DNA from 2 places in the Micromonospora sp. NPDC018662 genome. Region 2 is predicted to be linked to the other one. Evidence: predicted binding sites of a transcription regulator. Region 2 holds the regulator's gene; the other holds the start of a gene.
What was found. The regulator HspR, encoded in region 2, represses chaperone genes until heat shock. The targets are predictions, from matches to a motif close to TTGAGTNNNNNNNACTCAA.
Positions count from the first base shown of each region.

Region 1: a site for HspR is predicted at 4,454-4,472, ahead of lon (endopeptidase La). Genes of this name have one in related genera too.

Region 1 covers NZ_JBISAC010000003.1:816,025-822,407, reverse strand. Annotated here, with positions in the region: gene ACH495_RS13290 (DEAD/DEAH box helicase) at 1-1,316, shown strand, start outside; gene ACH495_RS13285 (hypothetical protein) at 1,377-1,877, opposite strand; gene lon (endopeptidase La) at 2,095-4,431, opposite strand; gene ACH495_RS13275 (Lsr2 family protein) at 4,653-5,000, shown strand; gene ACH495_RS13270 (hypothetical protein) at 5,389-6,383, opposite strand, start outside.
Region 2 covers NZ_JBISAC010000001.1:298,637-305,019, reverse strand. Annotated here, with positions in the region: gene ACH495_RS01475 (cation:proton antiporter regulatory subunit) at 1-249, shown strand, start outside; gene ACH495_RS01470 (cation:proton antiporter) at 255-1,466, shown strand; gene ACH495_RS01465 (hypothetical protein) at 1,637-2,065, shown strand; gene ACH495_RS01460 (hypothetical protein) at 2,213-2,419, opposite strand; gene ACH495_RS01455 (heat shock protein transcriptional repressor HspR) at 2,694-3,134, opposite strand; gene dnaJ (molecular chaperone DnaJ) at 3,159-4,346, opposite strand; gene grpE (nucleotide exchange factor GrpE) at 4,426-5,172, opposite strand; gene dnaK (molecular chaperone DnaK) at 5,222-6,383, opposite strand, start outside.

The DNA of each region.
Region 1 (6,383 bases), on a different contig from region 2:
GCCGGGCGCTGGACCACATCGCCCGGGGCACCCTGCGGCTGGGCTCGCTGGCCACCGTGGTGCTGGACGAGGCGGACGAGATGCTCGACATGGGCTTCGCCGAGGACATCGAGGCGATCCTGGAGCACGCCCCGGCCGGCCGGCAGACGGTGCTCTTCTCGGCCACCATGCCGGCCCGCATCGACGGGCTGGCCCGGCAGCACCTGACCGACCCGGTGCGGATCCGGATCGAGCGCGAGCGCCAGGTGGCCGGCGAGGCGCCGCGGGTGCGGCAGAGCGCCTACATCGTGGCGCGGGCGCACAAGCCGGCCGCGCTGGGCCGGGTGCTGGACGTCGAGTCGCCCACCGCGGCGATCGTGTTCTGCCGCAGCCGGGAGGAGGTGGACCGGCTCACCGAGACGATGAACGGTCGGGGCTACCGGGCCGAGGCGCTGCACGGCGGGATGAGCCAGGAGCAGCGGGACCGGGTGATGGGCCGGCTGCGCGCCGGCACCGCCGACCTGCTGGTCGCCACCGACGTGGCGGCCCGCGGGCTGGACGTCGAGCAGCTCACCCACGTGGTGAACTACGACGTCCCGTCCGCGCCGGAGTCGTACGTGCACCGGATCGGCCGGGTGGGCCGGGCCGGCCGGGAGGGCGTGGCGATCACGCTCGCCGAGCCGCGCGAGCACCGGATGCTGAAGACGATCGAGCGCGTCACCGGCCAGCGGATCACGGTCGACAAGATCCCCACGGTGGCCGACCTGCGGACCCGGCGGTTCGAGCTGACCCAGGCGGCGGTGCGGGAATCGCTGCTCGAGGACGACCTGGAGCCGTTCCGGGCGGTCGTCGAGTCGCTGACCGACGAGTTCGACCTGATGGAGGTGGCGCTCGCCGCGGTGCGGCTGGCACACGAGGCCACGCTGCCCGGCACCGCCGACGAGGAGGAGATCCCGCAGGCCGCGGTCCGCCCGAACCGGGAGGGCCGGCCCGGGTCCGAGAGCCGGGACCGGCGTGGTGGGGTACGGGCCCGCGGCGCCGGCACGGCCCAGGTCTTCATCGGCTTGGGCCGCCGGGCCGGGGTACGGCCGCAGGACCTGGTCGGGGCGATCACCGGGGAGACCCGGGTGAGCGGGCGGGACATCGGCTCGATCGAGATCGCGGACCGGTTCTCCCTGGTGGAGGTGCCGCAGGGGATGGCCGACGAGGTGATCCAGGGGCTGCGGGGCAGCACCATCAAGGGTCGCAAGGCCACCGTGCGGCGGGACCGGGACGGCGAGGGCGACGGTGGCGGCGAGCGCCGCTTCGACGGCCGGGACCGGCGCGACCGCCGGTAGGCGACCGGCCGCGCCGGATCGGCCCGACGGTGGTCGATCCGGCGCGGCGAGGTGGCGCGGTCAGGTGCAGTTGCGGACGGAGTAGACCTTGTCCCAGTTCTGCGAGCCGGTGCCGGTGGCGGTGAACGAGTTCAGGACGTTGCCGCTCTGCCCGTAGAACGTGACGGTGGGGCTGCCGGTCTGGGCGTTGACGTAGAGGCCGGCGCCCAGCCAGTTGCTCACCGTGTAGCGGGCGCAGGCGTAGAGGTCGAAGATCTCCCAGTTCGACGTGGTCGGGTCCCAGACGAACGTGCAGAGGTTGCCGGTGGCGCAGGTGGCCGGCTTTCCCGCCGCCACGTGCCGGATCTGCCGCGCGGCGGGCGAGATCGTCGGCGCCGCCGCCTGGGCACGGATCACCCGGGCGGCGGCCGGCGCGGCCGGCAGGGTGACGGCGGGGCCCCGGCCGTGCGATCCGCCCGGGTCGGCGGAGGCCGGCGCGGCCAGCGCGACGACGGCGGCGAGGACCACGCCGCCGAGCAGCGCGGCCCTGCGGACCAGAATCTGGGAGGCCGTGGTGGACATGGGGTGCCCCTTTCCGAAGACGTTTCCGAATCCGGTTCCACTTTTTGGCCGGAATCAGATAACCGCAGCTTAGGGCCGGTATCCGGGAGCAGCCAGGCCGGTTTGTCGACAGTTTCAAAAAATGCACGACGACAATGTTCCGGCCGAATTCGTCTCGCATTTCGGACCACGAACCCCCGCCGCCCGACCGGGGCGACGGGGGTTCGACGGGACCGGGTCAGGCCGCGGCGAGCGGCTGACCGCCGAGGCTGTCCGCGTCCACCTCGGCCGGACGCAGCGCCAGGGCGAGCACGTCCGCCACGTCGGCCAGGGTGTGCACGGTCAGCGCCTCGCGCACCTCGGCCGGCAGGTCGTCCAGGTCCGGCTCGTTGCGCTTCGGGATGATCACCTCGGTCAGGCCGGCCCGGTGCGCGGCGAGCAGCTTCTGCTTCACGCCGCCGATGGGCAGCACCCGACCGGAGAGCGTCACCTCGCCGGTCATCCCGAACTCGGGCCGGACCGGCCGGCCGGTGACCAGGGACGCCAGCGCGGTCACCATGGTGATGCCGGCGCTGGGGCCGTCCTTCGGCACCGCGCCCGCCGGCACGTGCAGGTGGATCCGCCGTCCGGCGAGGGCGTTCGGGTCCAGTCCGTACCGCCGTCCGTTGGCGCGCAGGTACGACCAGGCGATGTGCGCCGACTCCTTCATGACGTCGCCGAGCTGTCCGGTGAGGGTCAGCCCCGGCTCGCCCTCCATGCCGGTGGCCTCGATGAAGAGCACGTCGCCGCCGGCGCCGGTGACGGCCAGGCCGGTCGCCACGCCGGGCACCGCCGTGCGCTCGGCCGATTCCGGGGTGAACTTCGGCCGGCCCAGGTAGCGGGCCAGGTTGCCGGTGTCGACGCGGACCGGCGCCGGATCGGTGGCCAACCCGACCGCCACCTTGCGCAGGATCTTCGCCAGCGCGCGTTCGAGCTGCCGCACGCCGGCCTCCCGGGTGTACTCCCCGGCGATCAGCGCCAGCGCCTCGTCGGCGACCGTCACCTCGTCCGCGGTCAGCCCGGCCCGCTCCCGCTGCCGGGGCAGCAGGTGGTCCCGGGCGATGGCCACCTTCTCGTCCTCGGTGTAGCCGTCCAGCGTGACCAGCTCCATCCGGTCCAGCAGCGGGCCGGGCACGCTCTCCACCACGTTGGCGGTGGCGAGGAACAGCACGTCGGACAGGTCGAGGTCGACCTCGAGGTAGTGGTCGCGGAAGGTGTGGTTCTGCGCCGGGTCGAGCACCTCCAGCAGGGCCGCCGCCGGGTCGCCGGAGTAGCCGACGGCCAGCTTGTCGACCTCGTCGAGCAGCACGACCGGGTTCATCGAGCCGGCCTCGCGCAGCGCCCGCACGATGCGGCCGGGCAACGCGCCGACGTAGGTACGCCGGTGACCCCGGATCTCGGCCTCGTCCCGCACCCCGCCGAGCGAGACGCGGACGAAGGTGCGGCCGAGCGCCCGGGCGACCGACTCGCCCAGGCTGGTCTTGCCGACGCCGGGCGGGCCGGCCAGGGCGAGCACCGCGCCGGAGCCGCGTCCGCCGACCACGCCGAGGTTGCGCTCCGCGCGGCGGTTGCGCACCGCGAGGTATTCCAGGATGCGGTCCTTCACGTCGGCCAGGCCGGCGTGGTCCGCGTCGAGCACCGCCCGGGCCGCGGCCAGGTCGGTGTTGTCCTCGGTACGCGTGGCCCACGGCATCTCGAGGACCGTGTCCAGCCAGGTACGGATCCAGCCCGCCTCGGGTGAGGCGTCGCTGGCCCGTTCCAGCTTGCCGACCTCGCGCAGGGCCGCCTCGCGCACCTTGTCCGGCAGGTCCGCGGACTCGACCCGGGCCCGGTAGTCGGCGGAGCCGTCCGGCTCGTCCTCGCCGAGTTCCTTGCGGATCGCGGCGAGCTGCTGCCGGAGCAGGAACTCGCGCTGGGACTTCTCCAGCCCCTCGCGGACGTCGGTGGTGATCTGCTCGGTGACCTCCTGCTCGGCCAGGTGCTCCTTCACCCAGCCGACCAGCAGCTCCAGCCGGGCGGTGACGTCCGGCGCGGCGAGCAGCTCGGTCTTCTGCGCCAGGCTGAGCCAGGGCGCGTAGCCGGCCGAGTCGGCCAGCTCGGAGAGGTCGGTCATCCGCTCCATGGCGTCGATGACCTGCCAGGCCCCGCGCTGCTGGAGCACCGAGGTCATCAGCGCCCGGTACTCGCGGGCCAGCTCGCGCGCCCGGCCGGCCGGAGCGGGTTCGTCGAGGGTGGTCGCCTCGACCCAGAGGGCCGCGCCGGGACCGGGCACGCCGGAGCCGATGCGGGCGCGGGCGATTCCGCGCACCACGGCCGCCGGCTCGCCGCTGGGCAGCCGGCCCACCTTCTCGATGGTGGCGACCACGCCGACGGAGCCGTACTCGCCGTCGATGCGGGGCACCGCCAGGAGCGTCTTGTCGCCGGTGGCGCGGGCCGCGTCGACAGCGGCCTGGGTGGTCGGGTCGAGGGTCACCGGGACGACCATCCCGGGCAGCAGGACGGCGTCGGTCAGGGGAAGTACCGGAAGAGTTGCCATCGAACACCTGCCATCACGTTGGTTGAGCGTGTCTGACTCAAGTAACAAATCGTGCCCCTTGTTCCGGCCTGTGACCCACGCCACGTCCGCGCTCCCGGACCTATTGCCGCCCCACCGTTTACGCGACCCGCCGAATGGAAAGTGTCGGGTATTGTTGCGGAATTACCGCCAGGTAGGCCAAACTCTTAGCCACACCCCGCCCGACACAGGGAGTAATGGCTATGGCAAGGAAAGTAATCACCGTTCTGACGGACGACCTCGACGGCGGAAAGGCCGATCGGACCGTCGAGTTCAGCCTGGACGGCGTGGCATACACGATCGACGTCTCCGACGAGAACGCGGGTGTCCTGCGTAAAGCGCTGGACCCGTACATCAACGCTGGCCGGCGCATCGGCCGCGGGCCCGTCGACGCCGGCCGCGCGGCCCGCCGCACCACCCGTCCCAGCACCTCGGGAATGGACCGCGAGCAGAACCGCGCCATCCGCGAATGGGCCGCCAAGAACGGCTACGAGATTTCCGAGCGCGGGCGCATCCCGGTCTCGGTGGTGGAGGCGTACAAGAGCCGCTGAGCCCTCCGGTTCACCGTCGGGCGCCACGGGGTCACGCTGAGAATCAGCGGGACCCCGACCGACTTTTGTGCGGTCGACAATTTTCATCCGGCGGGATGCCCACGGCACCAACTTTCCCGGCGAGCCCGCCCCGGACCGCCCGCCGGGGCCGCCTCTCCCGCTGATATCGGCGACGACCCGACCGTCGGACGGCTCGCCCCGCCGCACGCCGTCGCCGTGACCGGGGAGCGCCGCCACGCGCCACCCCCCGCCGAACACGCACCGTCCCGCGACCGGGCACGTCACGCCGCCGCGCGACGTCACCGACCACTCGACTCGACGTCCCCACGAGAAACGGCCGGAGCCGCCCGGGGGTACCCGGGCGACTCCGGCCGTCGGCGTGCGGTCCTCAGTTGACCTGGATCCGCACCACGTCGATCGCGGGGGTCTGGTTCGCCCGCTCCATCATCGGGATCCGGTGCGAGCCGTCACCGGCCCAGACCGAGCACTGGGCCAGGCCCGAGTCCGGCAGGCCGGGGATCTGGATCAGCACGTCGTCCGGCTGGTTGCCGCCCTTGCCGTCCTCGGTGGCGACGAAGAAGGCCGGCACGTCCTGCGGGTTCGGGGGCTGCCGGGTGCTGCCGAGCATCCGGCACGCGGTGTGGAAGTGGCCACGGACCAGGCCCTGGCCGTTGAGCAGCGAGCTCTCCACGTAGTAGCCACCCTGCCCGGCGGCGAGGAAGCGGTCCCGCACCAGGTTCTTCGTGGTGACCCGCAGCGTGAACGGCTGGTTGCGCTGCACCTGGTTGGGGAACTGCGTGATCAGCAGCGACGGGTTGTTCGCCGCGGCGCCGACCTCGCCGAACGCGGTGCTCACGCAACGGTTGCCGTTCTGGAAGCCGTCGTGCGCCTGGAGCCGGCTGTCCGCGCAGTCCTTGGCCAGCACGTTCAGGCCGTTGTTGCCACCGTTGTTCTGGCCGCCGCCGTTGTTGTTGTTCCCACCGTTCTGGCCACCGTTCTGGCCGCCGGTGTTCCCGCCGTTCTGGCCACCGTTGTTGTTGCCGCCGTTCTGGCCACCGTTGTTCGCGCCGCCGTTGTTGCCACCGTTCTGCGCGTTGTCGGCCAGCGCGCACGGGGCGAGCTTGTCCAGGCCCTGCGGACGCTGGCCGCCCCGCCCGATGGCGGTGGCGATCCGGTTCAGCGTCGCGGTCCGCTTGTCGGCGAGCGGCCGGAGGATGGCGTTGTTGATGAAGTCGCCGCCGTTGCGGCCGTCCGCCGCCAGCCGCCGGTTCGCCTCGGCGATCTGGCTGTCCAGCAGGGCCAGGTTGCGGTCCACCTCAGCACGCGCCCGGGCGGGCACCTGCGGCAGCTTGCTCTTGACGTCCGGGCAGGTCACGGTCGGGG
Region 2 (6,383 bases):
GCCGGGCTGCTGACCGAGCAGATCGTGATCCCGGCCGGCTCGAAGTACGTCGGCCGGCGGCTCGGCGACACCAAGGCCCGCACCCGGACCAGCGCGTCCATCGTGGCTGTGCTGCGTCAGGGCGAGGTGAACGTCTCGCCCGACCCCACCTTCCGGTTCGAATCCGGCGACGTGGTCGTCGTGGTCGGCACCCGACAGGGGCTCGACGGCGTCACATCCATCCTCGCCGAGACCGATCCGGACGGCTGACGCGTATGCACGAAACCACCATCCTGCTCATCGAGGTCGGTGCGCTGCTGCTGCTGCTCGGCCTGCTCGGTCGCCTGAGCCGTCGCGTCGGCGTCTCGCCCATCCCGCTCTACCTGCTCGCCGGTCTCGCCTTCGGGCACGGCGGCCTGCTGCCGCTCAACGCCAGCGAGGAGTTCTTCGCGGTCGGCGCGGAGATCGGCGTGATCCTGCTGCTGGTCATGCTCGGCCTGGAATACAGCGCGAACGAGCTGGTGGGCAACCTCCGCTCGGCGGCGCCGGCCGGCCTGATCGACGCGGTGTTCAACGCGCTGCCCGGTTTCGCCTTCGCGTTGCTGCTCGGCTGGGGCTGGGTCGCCGCCGTGGTGCTGGCCGGCGTCACCTGGGTGTCGTCCTCCGGCGTGATCGCCAAGGTGCTCGGCGACCTGGGCCGGGTCGGTAACCGGGAGACGCCGGTGATCCTCTCCGTCCTCGTGATCGAGGACCTGGCGATGGCGCTCTACCTGCCGCTGGTCACCGCGCTGCTCGCCGGCGTCGGCCTGATGAAGGGCGGCATCGCGCTCGCCGTCGCGGTGCTCACCGTGGTCGTCGTGCTGGCCGTGGCGATCCGGTACGGGCACCTGATCTCCACCGCGCTCTCCGCCAAGGATCCGGAGGCGCTGCTGCTCGGCGTGCTCGGTCTGACCCTGCTGGTCGCCGGCCTCGCGGCGAAGCTCCAGGTCTCCGCAGCGGTCGGCGCGTTCCTGGTCGGCATCGCGTTGTCCGGGCCGGTCGCGCACCACGCCACCGAGCTGCTCTCGCCGCTGCGGGACCTCTTCGCCGCGGTCTTCTTCGTGTTCTTCGGGCTGGTCACCAACCCGCTGGACATGCCACCGGTGCTGCTGCCCGCGCTGCTGCTGGCCGTGGTGACCATGGCGACGAAGGTGGCCACCGGCTACCTGGCGGCCCGCCGGGCCGGGATCGCCGAGCCCGGGCGCTGGCGGGCCGGGCTGGCGCTCACCCCGCGGGGCGAGTTCTCCATCGTCATCGCCGGGCTGGCCGTGGCCGCCGTCTACCCGGTGGAGCCGAAGCTGGCCGCGCTCGCCACCGCGTACGTGCTGATCACTGTGGTGACCGGTCCGCTGCTCGCCCGGTTGACGGACACGCCCTGGTTCAAGCAGTGGCTACGACGTCGCGCCGCCGCCGCCCGGCCCGCGGCCACCGTGCCGGTGGGCGACTGACCTCGGCCGGGCCTGATCGGCTGCTCAGCCGGTCCGGCCCGGCCAAGGGTTGTCAAATTGATTCCGGGAAGGTCTACCACTGCTCCGCCGAACCGCGTTACCGTGTCGCCCCAGCAGCCAGGGTCCGCGGGTGGCCGGTGCCCCCGCCAGCGTCAGCGGAAGGTCGGCCGGTGAGCGTGCAGGAAGAGACGTTCCACGGCTTCGCCAACCCGGTCGATCCCTCGCCCGCCGAGCTGCGGGCCTGGGCGTACCAGCCGGACTCGGTGCCGCTGACCTCCATGCCGCCGGACTGGGACCTGCTGGTCGCCGGTGACCACCTGGTGCAGACGCTGTTCGACCTGGCCATGGACCGATCCTGTCCGGCCCGCCGGTTCACCCTGCACTGCCTCTACATCTACGCCGCCGACGGCATCCGGACGAACTTCCGCGCGCACCCGAAACGCCGCTTCCGCAAGCTGGTCGAGCAGGCCGAACGGGCCGGCGACGACCTGATGCGCAACTGGGCGCACAACAGCCGGGTGTTGCTGGCCCGCCCGGATCTCTTCGTCTACCGCGACTGGTGCGAGGGCGGCCTGGTCCGCGAGAACCGCCGTCTCTGACTCCGCCCGCCAGTTGAGATCTTGGAAGGCAGCGGCCCCTGGAGGGGCACTTTCCTTCCAAGATCTCTCCGACTCCGACTCCGACTCCGACTCCGGCGAACGGGCCGGGACCCCCCGTGGGTCCCGGCCCGCACGTCGACGGATCGGTCAGGTCGATCCACCCTGCTTCTTGCGCCGTTCGTCGTCCCTGGCGCGGTCCACACCGTGGTCGGTCTGGTCGGCGAAGCGCCCTTCCTTGACCTTGTCGCTGAAGCGGCCCTCGGTCACCCGGTCGAATCGCTCCTTGACGTTCTCGGCCACCTTCTCCAGGCGTTCCTCCGCGCGTTCCGCCACTTTCTTCGCCGGTTCCGCCATGGCTCCCCCCGCCAGCCCGGATTCCGTTTCAGGGCTTTTATCCCTGATCGGAAGCCTAGTGGAATCCACTCCGCCGCACTCCCACTTCCGCAACCTCCGGCCGGCCGGCACCGGTGGAACACCATGGGTCTCTCCGCGGCCCGGAGACACCCATGGCGTTCCACCCACTTGCTCTGCAGCCATGGGGGCAACGGGGGAGACGACGGGAGGCCGGCAACGGCCCCGAGCACAGTGGGGTCGTTGCCGGCCTTCGGACGAGCGCGCGCGGTGGGCGTCAGCGGTCGGGGGTACGGCGGGGACGCCAGACCACGAGCGCCGTGGAGGTGCGGTTGGTGGGCACCAGGTCGCCGCGCGGGAACCCACCGAGCGACTCCAGCTCGGCGATCCGCCGGTACGCGGCGTCGAGCTCCGCCTCCAGCCGGGCCACCCGCTGCTGCGCCTCCTCCAGGAGCCGCTCCAGCCCGATGATCCGCTTGACCCCGGCCAGGTTGATCCCGTCGTCCTGGCTGAGCCGTTGCACCTCGCGGAGCAGCACCACGTCCCGGACGCTGTACCGGCGACCGCCGCCGGCTGCCCGGCCGGCCTGCACCAGGCCCAGCCGGTCGTACTGGCGCAGAGTCTGGGGGTGCATGCCCGCCATCCGCGCGGCCACCGAGATCATCAGGATCTTGGCTTCGTAGGCCGGGTCACCCGAGCCGACGTACTCCTCCGACATGCCCGCTCACCTCCGCTGCCGCCGTCAACTGAATCGACGTACCCGCGCGTCGAGATGTTCCCGCGCGGCGGGCGGAGTCTGCGCCGCGAAGGTCTCCAGCGCCGCCCGCGCCTCGTCCGACACCTTCGCCGGGACCACCACGTCGAGCGTGACCAGCAGGTCACCGGCGCGGCCGTCATTGCGGACGACGCCCTTGCCACGGGCCCGCAGCACCCGCCCGGCGGGCGTACCCGGTGGCACCCGCAACGTCACCGTGCCGTCCAGGGTCGGCACCCGCAGGTCGGTGCCGAGCACCGCCTCGGCGTACGTGATCGGGACGTTCAAGGTCAGGTCGTCCCCGGTGCGCCCGAACAGCTCGTCCGGGCGGACCTTCACGTGCACGAACAGGTCGCCCGCCGGGCCGCCCCGCTCGCCGGGTTCACCGCGGCCGGCCAGTCGGATCCGCTGCCCGTCAGCCACTCCGGCCGGGAAGCGCACGTTCAGCGTGCGGGTCTTGGTGACCCCGCCGGTGCCGTGGCACTCCGGGCACTTCTCCTCCACGATCGTGCCCACGCCCTGGCAGTTGCGGCACGGCTCGGAGAAGCTGAACGACCCCTGGTTGCGGGTGGTCACGCCGGCGCCGTGGCAGACCGGGCAGGCCACCGGCGTGGTGCCCGGCTTCGCGCCGTTGCCGTGGCAGGTGTCGCAGACCCCGGGGGCGCGCAGGGACAGCGGCAGCGTGACACCGCGGACCGCGTCGGAGAAGTCCAGCGCCACCTCGGCCTCGACGTCCCGGCCCCGGGCCGGACCGCGCGGACGGCCCCCGCCGCCGGCACCGCCACCGGAGAAGATGGTGCTGAACAGGTCGGTGAAACCGCCGCCGCCGAACCGGGCGTCGCCACCCCCACCGGCGCCGCCGCCGAACAGGTCGGAGACGTCGAACGGCGCGCCACCGGGCTGGCCCGCGCCGCGGGCGCCGCGCCGGAACGCGCCCGAGCCGAACAGCGACCGCATCTCGTCGTACTCGCGACGCTTCTTCTCGTCGCCGAGCACCGCGTACGCCTCGGAGACGGTCTTGAACCGCTCCTCGGCCCCGGCGTCACCGGGGTTGTGGTCCGGATGCGACTCCCGGGCCAGTTTTCGGTACGACTTCTTGATCTCGTCCGAGGAGGCGGACTTGTCCACGCCCAACGCGGCGTAGTAGTCCTTCTCGATCCAGTCCTTGGAACTCACCGGTCCACCCCCTTCCACGGGTCGAACCCCGGTCGTCCCGCCCGCCCGGTGGGGGCGGGCGGGACGTCACGGGTCGGCACTACTCCGGGTCCGCGACCGCGACCAGGGCCGGCCGCAGCAGGCGCTCGCCGAGCTGGTAGCCCCGGCGCATGACCTGCACGCAGGTCGGCTCGGTCACGTCGGCGGAGGTCTGGTGCGCCACCGCCTCGTGCCGGGTCGGGTCGAACGGGTCGCCCTGCTCGCCGAACGCGGTCAGGCCGAACTTGCCCAGCGCGGCGGTGAGCTGGTCGGCCACGCTGCCGAACGGGCCCACCAGGTCGCCGTGCTCGCGGGCCCGGTCCAGGTCGTCGAGGATCGGCAGCAGCGCGGTGAGCACTCCGCCGGTCGCCTGCTCCTGGACCAGGTTGCGATCGCGGTCGACCCGCTTGCGGTAGTTGGCGTACTCGGCCGACACCCGTTGGAGGTCGCGGGTGCGCTCCTCCAGGTCGGAGCGGAGCGACTCCAGCTCGGCGCCGAGCGGCGCCTTGCCGGTCTCGTCGCTCGGCTCGGCCGGCGCGTCGACCACGGGGGGCCCGGAGACCTCGGCCTCGCCGCCGATCCCGTCGACCACGACCTCGGCCTCCTCGACCAGCCCTTCGGCGGGCGCGTCGGCGGCGGCATCGGCGGCCGACGGGTCGTTCGCCGGCTCCTCGGTCACCTTGCCGAGCTTGCGCTTGTCGCGGATGACGACCCGCGGCTCGTCGCCGGCGTCCTTGCCGGTGCCCGCGGAGCCACCCGGCGCCGACCCGGTGGAACCCGGGTCGGCCGCTCGTGGCGTGTCCGTCATGCGGTTACCTCATCCCTGTGCGGTGCGGATCGTGCCCGGGGACCGACTGTCACTTCTTGTCCTCGTCCACGATCTCCGCGTCGACCACGTCGTCGGCGCCGCCGGCCTGCGGGCCGCCGGCCGCACCCGCGCCGGCACCCGGCCCGGCCGCACCGGCGCCGGGAGCACCCGGCTCACCCTCCTGCTGCTGCGCGTAGAGCAGCGAGCCGGCCTGCTGGGAGACCTGCGCCAGCTTCTCGTGCGCGGTCTTGATCTTGTCGATGTCCTGCCCGCCGAGGGCGCTGCGCAGCTCGCCGAGCGCCTCGTTGAGCTGGTCCCGGTTCTCCGCCGGCAGCTTGTCGCCGCTCTCGGCGAGGAACTTCTCGGTCTGCCACTGGAGCGCCTCGGCGACGTTACGGGTCTCCGCCTCCTCGCGGCGGCGCTTGTCCTCGTCGGCGTGCTCCTCGGCGTCCCGGCGCATGCGCTCGATGTCGTCCTTCGGCAGCGAGGAGCCGCCGGTGATCGTCATCTTCTGCTCCTTGCCGGTGCCCAGGTCCTTGGCGTGCACGTTGACGATGCCGTTGGCGTCGATGTCGAACGTGACCTCGATCTGCGGCACACCGCGCGGCGCCGGCGGGAGGCCGGTCAGCTCGAACGTGCCGAGCTTCTTGTTGTAGGCAGCGATCTCCCGCTCGCCCTGGAACACCTGGATCAGCACCGACGGCTGGTTGTCGTCGGCAGTGGTGAAGACCTCGGAGCGCTTGGTCGGGATGGTGGTGTTGCGCTCGATGAGCTTGGTGAAGATGCCACCCTTGGTCTCGATGCCCAGGCTCAGCGGCGTCACGTCGAGCAGCAGGACGTCCTTGACCTCGCCCTTGAGCACGCCGGCCTGGAGCGCGGCGCCGACGGCGACGACCTCGTCCGGGTTGACGCCCTTGTTCGGGTCGCGGCCGGTGAGCTGCTTGACCAGGTCGGTGACGGCCGGCATCCGGGTCGAGCCGCCGACCAGGATGACGTGGTCGACGTCGGAGACCTTGATCCCGGCGTCCTTGACGGCCTGCTCGAACGGGCCCTTGCAGCGGTCCAGCAGGTCCTGCGTCATGCGCTGGAACTCGGCGCGGCTCAGCGTCACGTCGAGGTGCAGCGGGCCGGCCGAGCCAGCGGTGATGTAGGGCAGGTTGATGTTGCTGGTGGTGGCCGCGGACAGCTCGATCTTGGCCTTCTCGGCCGCT